2 regions of the Cryobacterium sp. TMT2-4 genome follow, and region 2 is predicted to be linked to the other one. Evidence: riboswitches for the same ligand, from Rfam matches in the RefSeq annotation. Region 2 holds a riboswitch; the other holds the start of a gene.
What was found. A riboswitch is a leader RNA that binds a small molecule or an ion and turns the genes downstream of it on or off. The one in region 2 is predicted to bind thiamine pyrophosphate.
Positions count from the first base shown of each region.

Region 1: it holds a riboswitch for thiamine pyrophosphate, as region 2 does, so the genes downstream of both, E3O54_RS16025 (3-oxoacyl-ACP reductase) here and thiM (hydroxyethylthiazole kinase) in region 2, are expected to answer to the same signal.

Region 1 covers NZ_SOGE01000046.1:62,459-67,567, reverse strand. Annotated here, with positions in the region: gene E3O54_RS16040 (RimK family alpha-L-glutamate ligase) at 1-786, shown strand, start outside; gene E3O54_RS16035 (putative quinol monooxygenase) at 1,210-1,503, opposite strand; gene E3O54_RS17205 (hypothetical protein) at 1,547-1,675, opposite strand; TPP riboswitch at 1,960-2,060, shown strand; gene E3O54_RS16025 (3-oxoacyl-ACP reductase) at 2,117-2,881, shown strand; partial or broken gene E3O54_RS16020 (LLM class flavin-dependent oxidoreductase) at 2,899-4,214, shown strand; gene E3O54_RS16015 (ABC transporter ATP-binding protein) at 4,211-5,005, opposite strand; gene E3O54_RS16010 (ABC transporter permease) at 4,998-5,109, opposite strand, start outside.
Region 2 covers NZ_SOGE01000041.1:5,020-10,128, reverse strand. Annotated here, with positions in the region: gene E3O54_RS14775 (hypothetical protein) at 66-644, opposite strand; gene E3O54_RS14770 (TetR/AcrR family transcriptional regulator) at 710-1,297, shown strand; gene E3O54_RS14765 (hypothetical protein) at 1,427-2,266, opposite strand; gene E3O54_RS14760 (hypothetical protein) at 2,433-2,723, opposite strand; gene E3O54_RS14755 (hypothetical protein) at 2,929-3,213, opposite strand; TPP riboswitch at 3,495-3,588, shown strand; gene thiM (hydroxyethylthiazole kinase) at 3,582-4,388, shown strand; gene thiE (thiamine phosphate synthase) at 4,385-5,038, shown strand; gene E3O54_RS14740 (bifunctional hydroxymethylpyrimidine kinase/phosphomethylpyrimidine kinase) at 5,035-5,109, shown strand, end outside.

The DNA.
Region 1 (5,109 bases), on a different contig from region 2:
TCCGCTCACACACGCGACCACGGAAAGTCGAAAGACTACGCGCGCGCCGTGTTGGCTTGGCTCGAGGCCCACGGCCGCCGCACGGTGAATGGCCGGCGCGTTCTCGAGCTCGAGATGAGCAAGGTCGAGCAGCTCGTTGCACTCAAAGCCGCCGGCATCGACACCCCTCGCACCGTAGCCGCGGTGGGCCGTGAGCAAATTCTCGATGCCGCACACGACTTTCCCACCCCGTTTATGACCAAGCACAACCAAGGCGGCAAGGGCCTCGGCGTTCGCAAGTTCACGAGTCACGAAGAGCTCGCCGCGTACGTTGCCTCTTCCGAGTTCGAGGAGCCGCAAGACGGCATCACACTCATTCAGGAATATATCCAGGCTGCGGAACCGTTCATCACCCGGGTTGAGATCGTGGGCGGCGAGTTCATCTACGCCGTCAAAGCCGACACCGCACGCGGCGGCTTCCAGCTGTGCCCGGCGGATGCCTGCGCCATCGACCCGATCACGCGCGAGCTGATCATGCCTCCCGGCGCCACCATCGCACCCATAGCCGGTCAGCAACTGTTCAGCCTGCGCGAAGACTTCGACCACTCGATTATCGAGAAATACCTCGAGTTCGCGCGCCGCACCGGGTTGGAAGTCTGCGGCATCGAGTTCATCGAAGCCGAAGATGGCCGAGTGCTCACCTACGACGTGAACACCAATACGAACTACAACGCGGTCGTTGAGGCCGAAGCCCCTCGTTCGGCTCCACGTGCCCTGGCTCGGTACCTCAAAAAGCTCGCAGCCTGAAATACGTGGCGCCAGCCCCAGTACCAGCTCACGAAACGGATAAAACTCTCGTTGGTCCACGGTGGTTAGCCGTGGAGGCCAATACCACCGATGCAGCGTTGGGATGAAGATACCGACATCTTTTGCGACGCCAGCGAGAGGGATCTATTGGCGAAGAATTTCTTCGCCGGAGAAGTACGCAGACTTTTACGACTCAGTCGGGAAGTACTGGTTGCCCTCAACCAGGATGGTCGTATCCGACTTTGCCACCACGACATCATTTCAAACTGCGTGATACATGGCCGACTGAGCGTTGTGTGCGGGCTAACCCGCAACTGCGCCGAGTGTAGGCGGCTTACCTGGCCCAGTTCCCCAACCGGGAACACATCACGGCGCACAACCGGGGACATGAGCATGATCTCGGGCATGCGCCGTAGTGCCCGGTCAGATGTCGCTGGCGATCTCAAACATGGAGATTTGGGGGGTACTGGCCAGCAATGAGCCCAGATCGGTCGCACCCGCACCCGCGCGCCAGTGACGATATGCCGCGTCAGCGTCGGCCGACGCCCACCGCTCCAGCAAGATCATGTGGGCGGGATCATCGCAATCAAGCAACACATCAACACCCAGGCACCCCTCAAATGCACGGGTTCCGACCAAAATGTCTCGCAGCATGGCCTCCGCCCCGAGAACGGCCTCTGGTTTTAGGCGAAGGTCAAGAAGAACTGTCAGGGCCATGAAAACTCCAATTCACATCAGGGTAGAAGGTCGGGCGTAGTGCTTAGAAATTGAGGATCTGGTAGCCCTCGACTACGAGATTACGGATACTGGCGTCGCCGTTGTACTCCCTAAGCAGCGGCCACCCACCGGCCTTGACCGCGTCCCGTGGGATGCCACACAGAATGCGCACGCACCCCGGATGTTGTCGTGCAGGGCAACGGCGAGAGGATTCATCCTATGCTTGGGGTCTGAGATGGCGGCGAGAGATTCAACACCCAAACCGTCACAAACAACCACGACGTCATCGCGGCGTCCGTGAATTCACGAGCAGTCTTAAGGCCGCGATATACGCGTGAGCTGTCGGAGCCGATGGACTCACAAATGACGACAGCGATCTTACAAAGTCGACCAGCCCGGCAGTCTCTGAGTTTAGGACGCAAATTCCCAAGTACCAGGCCGTTGCGTATACTCGTCTCCAGCGACACGGGGTGCCGACTGCATGACGGTCGGCTGAGATGACACCCGTTGAACCTGATCTAGTTCGAACTAGCGAAGGGATGTCACGGAGAATTACGTGCACCGCATTGGTGCCGGATCTGGTCCTTTCGCCATACCCAAGGTGAAGAAAATCATGCGAATAGCAGAACAGATTGTCCTGGTCACCGGCGGTGCACGCGGCCTGGGTAAAAGCATCGTGCACGCTTTCGCGGCGCAGGGCGCCCGGGTGGTCATCAACTATCACAACAGCGCCGCAGCGGCGGAAACCCTGGCTGCCGGCTATGGGCCTGAACATGCTCTTGCCGTACGGGCCGACGTCACCGAACCGGCCCAGGTCGCGGCAATGCTCACGCAGGCTCAGGCACATTTTGGCTCCACCGTGACAACGGTGGTCAATAACGCGTTGGCCGATTTCAGCTTCAACGGCGATGCCCGCTCCGGCGCTGCCGTCATCAGCTGGAACGAGTTCGAGACGCAGTTCTCCGGCAGTGTCCGCGGTGCCCTGAACACGACCCAGCAGGCACTGGCCGGCATGCGCGAGGCCGGGTTCGGCCGCATCATCAACATCGGCACCAACCTTTTCCAAAACCCGGTGGTGCCTTACCACGACTACACTGCCGCCAAGGCCGCCATGCTCTCCCTGACCCGCACCCTTGCCTCGGACCTCGGCCTGCACAACATCGCCGTGAACATGGTCTCCGGCGGGCTGCTGCGCACCACGGATGCCAGCGCGGCCACCCCCGAGGACGTGTTCGACTTCATCGCCGCCTCCACCCCGCTACGCAAGGTGACAACCCCGGCCGAATTTGCGGATGCGGTACTTTTTTTCGCCTCCCCCTGGGCGCGGTCGGTCACCGGGCAGAACCTGATAGTCGACGGCGGCCTGGTGATGAACTAACTAGGGCCGCGCCGGTCATGTCAGCCCCGCGCCAGCTTCACTTCAATGCGTTCCTCATGGGTTGTGGCCACCACGGCGCCGCCTGGCGGCGGCCGCAGTCGCCCATCGAAGAGTTAGGAGACATCAGTTTCTACGAACGGCTCGCCCGAAGCGCCGAACGTGGCCTCTTTGACGCCGTTTTCTTCGCCGACGGGCAAGCCGTCGGCGATGTGAGTACCGGCCCGCGGTGGTTTCTTGAGCCGCTGACGGCGATGGCAGCGATGGCGCGGGCGACGAGCCGGATCGGGCTGGTCAGCACCGTCTCGGCGACCTTTTACACCCCTTTCCACGCTGCGCGCATGCTTGCATCCCTGGATCACATCAGTAAAGGGCGCATCGGCTGGAACGTGGTGACCTCCATGTTTGACGCCGAAGCCCGCAACCATGGAATGGACATGCTGCCCTCCCACGATCAGCGCTATAGCCGGGCGGCCGAGTTCATCGAGGTGGCGCTGAAATTGTGGGATTCGTGGGAGGACGATGCTCTGATCCTGGACCGCGGAGGTCTCTATCTGACCCGGCCCGGGTGCGAGCGATCGGCCACTCCGGTGAACACTTCCGGGTGGATGGCCCGCTGACGGTGCCGCGCCCGCCGCAAGGTCGACCGGTGCTGTTTCAGGCCGGCGCCTCCGTCCCTGGCCGGGAGCTGGCCGCCCGTTATGCCGAAGGTATCTATGCGGTGGCATATGACCTCGCCAGCGGACAGGAGTACTACCAGGATATGAAACGGCGCATTGCCGTAGCCAAACGCGATCCGGATGCGGTGTTGATCATGCCCGGTCTCGTCACTTATGTGGGGTCCACACAGGCGCAGGCGCGGGCGAAGCAAGCGGAGGTCGATGCCCTCCTGCCGACCGAGCAGTCGCTCGCGCAGCTGGGAACGTTCGTGCAACAGGATTGCAGTACCTGGGATTTGGATGCGCCGGTGCCGCCGCTGCCGCCGCTGGCCGGCTTCACTGGGCCGCAGGGTCGGTATGCGACCATCCTACGAATTATCCAGGCTGAGCAGCCCACGGTAAGGCAGTTGCTGGGCCGGCTCGCCGCCGGCGGTGGGCATTGCACCATGGTCGGAACGCCGGAGCAGATCGCCGACCAAATCGAGTTGTGGTTTCGTTCCGGTGCCGCGGACGGCTTCAATGTGATGCCGCCGCTGCTGCCGGAATCATTGGATGAGTTCGTGGACCGGGTGATCCCTGTGTTGCAACGGCGCGGTCTGTTCCGCACCTGCTATACCGCGGATACCTTGCGTGGGCACCTGGGGCTGGAACGCCCCACGGTCGGCGCTGCGGTTTAGGGTCCTCTGGGCGGGAGAGTTTCCTCGTGCAGGGTCGCCAGGAGCGTGCGTTCGTATCCGGCGAACTCTGCCGAGGTGGTCATCGACACCTCGCGCGGCCGGGGCAGGTCAATGGTCAGGTTCAGCCGCACGGATGCCGGCCGCGCGCTGAGGACGACCACCCGGTCGGCGAGGTAAATCGCCTCACGGATGTCGTGGGTGATCAGCACCGCAGTCCAGGCGTTCTGAGACCACACCCCCTGCAACCAGGACTGCATGTCGGTTCGGGTGAGAGAGTCCAAGGCCCCGAACGGCTCGTCCAGCAACAGGACATCTCTGCCCTGCACCACGGTGCGCAGCAAGGCCGCGCGCTGGCGCATGCCCCCGGAGAGTTCGTAAGGATGTGCATCTTCAAAACCGGACAGGCCGAAGGCCGCGAAAAAACTGCCCGCCCGTGCTCGGGCAGTCTTCTTGGTTTCCCCCGCAACCTCGAGGCCGAGGGAAGTGTTCTCCAGAATGCTGCGCCACGGGAACAACAAATCCTTCTGCGGCATGTATGCGAAGTGTTCGTGTTGACCGGTGACGACATCCCCGTCGACCAAGACCTCGCCGGAATTGGCCGTCTCCAGGCCGGCCATGATGTTGAACATGGTGCTCTTCCCGCATCCGCTAGGACCGATCACGGCAACGAATTCGCCGGGCTGCGCCGAGAAGGCGATGTCGTCGAGAACCGACCTCACCTGCCCGCGGCCGAGCGGAAAAGACTTACCTATTCCGCGCAGTTCGATCTTCGGGGGAGTCGCCTCAGCCATGCCAGCTCCTGCGTTCCTTCGAATGCCAAGGGATGATTGCCCGTTCGGCGACGTAGGTCAACAGGAACAGGCACACGCTCACGAGCGCGGTCACCGCAACGGCA
Region 2 (5,109 bases):
TCGACCGAGCTTGGTGACAGTCAGTCGATCGCTCCCCGGAGGCGCTGTCGGCAGAGTCACGGCTTCTACTGCTGCCCGGATGTGGCGTTCGCGTGCACGTCGACCAATGGGCTCAATGTCGGTCGCTTCTTCGGCCAGAGGTTATACCCGAGGGCCCACAACACTTCGATCGCAACGACCAGGAGGAAAATGCTGTTGAGGTCGTTGAGCGCGCTGGTTCTGGTCTCGTTATCGACGACCACGGTCAACAGCCAAATGGTCCCCAGAGCCACGGCCACAGCCAACGCTGTGCGCGCGACGTCTTTCCAACACTCGACCGCATAACCCCGCCCGTAGAGCTTGATCGGCTGCGGCCCATTCGCGAACCGATAGGCGAAATGGCGGTCGGCCCACGCGATCATCTTGTGCCCGTGAGCCACGGAGAAGCCGAGGTAGATCGCAGCGATCCCGTGGAAGACCGTCGCCGTCGCGCCCGATGTCAGATCCATCGCCGTGACCACGAGCAAGATGACGTCGACCACCGGCGTCATCGCCAGCAAGGTCAGTCCGGTCCTTTTCAGACGCAGCATATATCGGGCGACGAGACCCAATGCGATCAAAACCCAGAAGCTAATTTCGGAGGCGACGATGATGGCAATGATCATAAATCCCCCAGTCGATGCGTCTAGGCCCTGAAAACAAACTAGCACGCCCGTGCTAATATCAATTTATGGCGAGAACGATCGACCGGGACGCACGCAAGGTACAGCTCGCTCAAGCGGTGTGGCAGATCATCCTCGACCAAGGAATCAGCGCGGTATCGGTGCGCACCGTTGCCGAGCAGGCTGGCGTGGTGGTCGGCTCCCTGCGTCATGTTTTCCCCACCCGCGCTGAACTCCTGCAGTTCTCCGCCGAGCTCATGGTGCAGCGCGCCACCGACCGCGTTCTCGCTATTCGTGAAGGCTCGAACCCAGCGGAGTACGCGCTGGAGGTCCTGAAAAACTTCTTGCCTCTTACCGCTGATAGTCGCGCGGAACTCGAGGTCAATATCGCGCTGATTGCGGAAAGCCCTGCGTTGCCGCAACTTGTTTCCATCAGAAATCGCGCTTACGAAGAACTGGGGAACGGCTGCCTCCGACTGGCCGAAAAGTTGGCCTGCAGGCCCAGCGGCCCTGAACTGGTAGAACGAGCGCGCCATTTGCACGCCGTTCTCGATGGCCTTGCCATTCACCTACTCATGGAACCACCCGGAAACGACAGCACCTGGGCAACCGTCATCCTCGAGAAAGAGCTTGCACGCATCATCAGAAACCGCTGACCAGCACCTAATGCGGAGTCACCTGCGATCGGTGCATGCGGCCGGGCAATCCACGGATCCGTGCGGAGTTCCGCAAGAGGACCGTCTTACGGGCAAGAGCTTATGGTCTCGGCGTGGCTGACTCTCACGTCAGTGCGGCGATCGCAATTGGTCAGGGTCAGTGAGTGCCGTCTCGGGCGTGCAGCCTAATTCACCTGGCTGCAGCGTCACCGGGGGTGGGTAGACGTCGTCGACCGTCCCGTTCTCGCTCTTGATCAGGACGCAATCTTCGGCGGAACCGAACGCGACGCCGACCCGATCTCCAGCGCTGCTCACCTGGACGACGACCCGCGGCGGAGCGACGACCTCGAACTCGCCGGTCGGAGTGGTGAGTTGCGCGGAAATCGCGCCGATGATCGCGTCTACCGTCGCCGGCGAACCAGTCTGCACTCGCGCGAGAAGCACCGCCGATGCCACCTCGCGCGCGGTGTCCGACACGACAGGGACGATGCTGTCGTCGACGCGAGGCGTCACGATGGCGGCATCCGGTGGGCACCCGATCGGGTCGATGCCGTCAGACGATTCCCATGTGCCGACCTTGCCGTAGTAGTCGAACTCGATTCGGAAGCAAAAGGGGCCAGGCGCGCCCGTGGACGCGTTCTTGAGCCCTGGCACGAAAACCCGGAAGTCGAGGCTGCCGAACGGTTCGCTTAGGTCGGTCGACTGCCGGGTGTCGACGCCGACCAGCTCGATGTCCGCGCTGTCGCTAATGGCTTGAGCGACTGCAGCGCGCGCCCAGCCGTCGATGTCGTCGGGTCTCTCCCCGCCGATATCGCGCGCGAGGTCGGCCGCCCGCACTTGCGCGACGACCTCCGGGGTGGCGTCGTCCGTGGAGGCTGACCCGGTCGTCAACGATGTCGGCTGTGAGCATCCGGTTAGGGTTAGCGCGCTGACCGCCATGAGGCCAACGAGGCGGGGAGTTGCCGTCATGAGAAAGGATGGCCTCAAGCCGGGCAATCGTGGTCGCGTGCGGTGCCCATACGACGACGCGCCTAGGTCGCGAAGAACCATGAGGGTGACTCCAATTTGCGACGCCATAACGTGGAGCCTATTCCTCGACACACCTGAAACCGCGTCGTGGCTGTATGTCTGGCAGCTAGGGTAGGCCGCTGCAGGCCGACGTTGCGCTGATGGAGACGCCCTCGCTGGTGCCGCGGATGCGTAGTTGCAGACTATCGCCTGTGTAAATGTCGGTGCCTAATGCTCGATCGCTTCGGACGAAACCTTGTGCCTCCCATGCTTTCGCGATCTCGGTGAATATTTCTTCCTGGCTGAGGCTCTGCCCACTGACGGGAAGAAGCACCGAACCCGTCACCTTCATCGGATGCTGCCAGATTGCCCTGGCAGCCGAGTGACTGTCCCACATGTTCAACGTGAACGTCACCACAGCGGATGCACTTAGCTGTTTCTCTCTTGCGATCTCCGCGCGTCGAAACCTATGGGATACAAGACACTGACACCTGCTCCGGAGCGACGCGGGCATATAGCTAAATGCGCCAAATAGCGATCACAGAACGCCGCCACAGCGCGCTAAAGTCACAAACAAGATCGCCCGAGGCAACGTCGAGCGGGCGCGGATCAACGCAGCGACGTCACCACACACGCCGCCAATACCCGGCAAGGTCGTCGCCGAACTCATGTATGGCTTCTTGACCTACCTCTTCGTGGACGCTCACGAGAAAACCATCTGGGTTCCTCATCTCCACAAAGTCTTCCCACCAGGTACCGACAGAAACCCGCTTAATGACGCATTGGCCGCGCTGCGAGATCTCCGAAACAGAGTGGCTCACCACGAGAACATCCTCAACGGTTCTGAGAGCGAACGGCGCCGAATTGTTTACGTCATCCGGTTGCTCTCTGCTGACGCGCTTGCTCACTTCAAAGCCAACAGCGATGTAGCCACGATCCTGGCTGGCCGACCGTAGGGAAGCTTCTGAGACCAGGGTGCGGCGTCCTGACTCGTCCCCGGGCAGCATCAGTCATCTAATTCTCGGTGTCTCGCAACTAACGATGAATCCGCCGCCCATGGAATACGAGACGCTCGGCCAGCTCTTGGTGCGCTCGCGCAATGGCCTCGTTCCGTCGGCCAGTTGCCAAGATATTGGCCGCGTCCAACCATGAATTAGAACGAAGGCGCTGCGATACGCTGGTTCATAAGCCAAGTGACACGGGGTGCTCCACCTGGAGCTGAGATAACACCCGTTGAACCTGATCTAGTTAGTACTAGCGAAGGGATGTCGCGCAAATGCGCACGCCAGAAGAACTTATTTCATTCACCTGTTCAGCGCTTGACGAGGTGCGGTCCCGCCCGCCCCTCGTGCAGTGCCTCACCAATAGCGTCGTGGTGAACTTCACCGCTAACGTGCTGCTGTCGCTCGGTGCGGCGCCCGCGATGGTCGACATTCCGGGCGAGGCGGGCGCGTTCGCGCGGATCGCATCTGGGCTGCTCGTCAATCTCGGCACGCCCACCGCCGAACAACGCGACGCGATGGTCGAGGCCGTCACAGCCGCGAACGATGCTGGAACACCGTGGGTGCTCGACCCCGTTGCCGTCGGTTTCCTGCCGGTGCGCACGCCGCTGGCCTTCGCCCTTCGCGACCTGGGACCCACGGTGGTGCGCGGAAACGCGTCGGAGATAATCGCGTTGGCGGGCGCCGGATCCGGCGGCCGCGGGGTGGATTCATCCGACGAGGTGGATGCCGCCCTGGCCGCGGCGCACGCGCTGGCCGGGATGACCGGTGGGGTGATCGCCGTCTCCGGGCCGGTCGACATCATCACGGATGGCCGTGAGTTGGTGCACATCGACAACGGGCATCCGTTGCTCACCCGCGTCACCGGCGGGGGCTGCGCCCTCGGCGCGGTCATGGCCGCGTTCGCCACGGTCGACGCCGACAGGTTCTTCACCACGGTGGCCGCGGCCACGGTGTACACCGTCGCGGCCGAGCTCGCGGCAGAGTCCGCCGCCGGTCCGGGCAGCTTCGCTGTCGCCTTTGTGGACGCCCTAGCCACCGTCAACGCGCAGGACATCGCACGCCGGGCGGTGCTCCGATGATCCTCGACCTGTCGCTGTACCTGGTGACAGACTCGGGGCAGGCCGCGGCGGCCGGGCGCAGCATCGTGGACGTGGTGCGGCACGCCGTTGCCGGAGGCGTGAGCGCCGTGCAGGTGCGTGAGAAGGAGACCGCCGGGCGGGAGTTCCTCGACACCGTGCTGCGCATCGCGGATGTGCTGCCCGACACCGTGGCGCTGATCGTGAACGACAGGGTCGACGTGTTCCTGGCCGCCCGTGCCGCCGGGCGCCGGCTGATCGGGGTGCACGTCGGGCAATCCGACCTGCCCGTCGGCGCGGTGCGCGACCTCATCGGGGGTGACGCGGTGATCGGGCTCAGCGCATCGACGGATGCCCAGCTGCGCCGCGCGGCCGAGGATCCTGCCCTGATCGACTACGTCGGCATTGGCGCACTGCACGCCACACGCACCAAGAGTGACGCGCCCCCTGCCCTGGGGCTGGCCGAGTTCGCACGCCTGGTCGGGGTCAGCACGCTGCCGAGCGTGGCCATCGGCGGGGTCGGCCTGCGCGACCTGGCCGCCCTCCGTGAGTGCGGAGCGGCGGGCGTCGCCGTGGTGTCGGCGATTTGTGCGGCACCGCATCCGGAGCAGGCGGCCCGCGAGTTGCGAGCCGCGTGGGGCGTGACGGCATGACCGGCGCATCCCCCCGCATTGCCCGCGTGCTGAGCATTGCTGGTACCGACCCGACCGGCGGAGCGGGCATT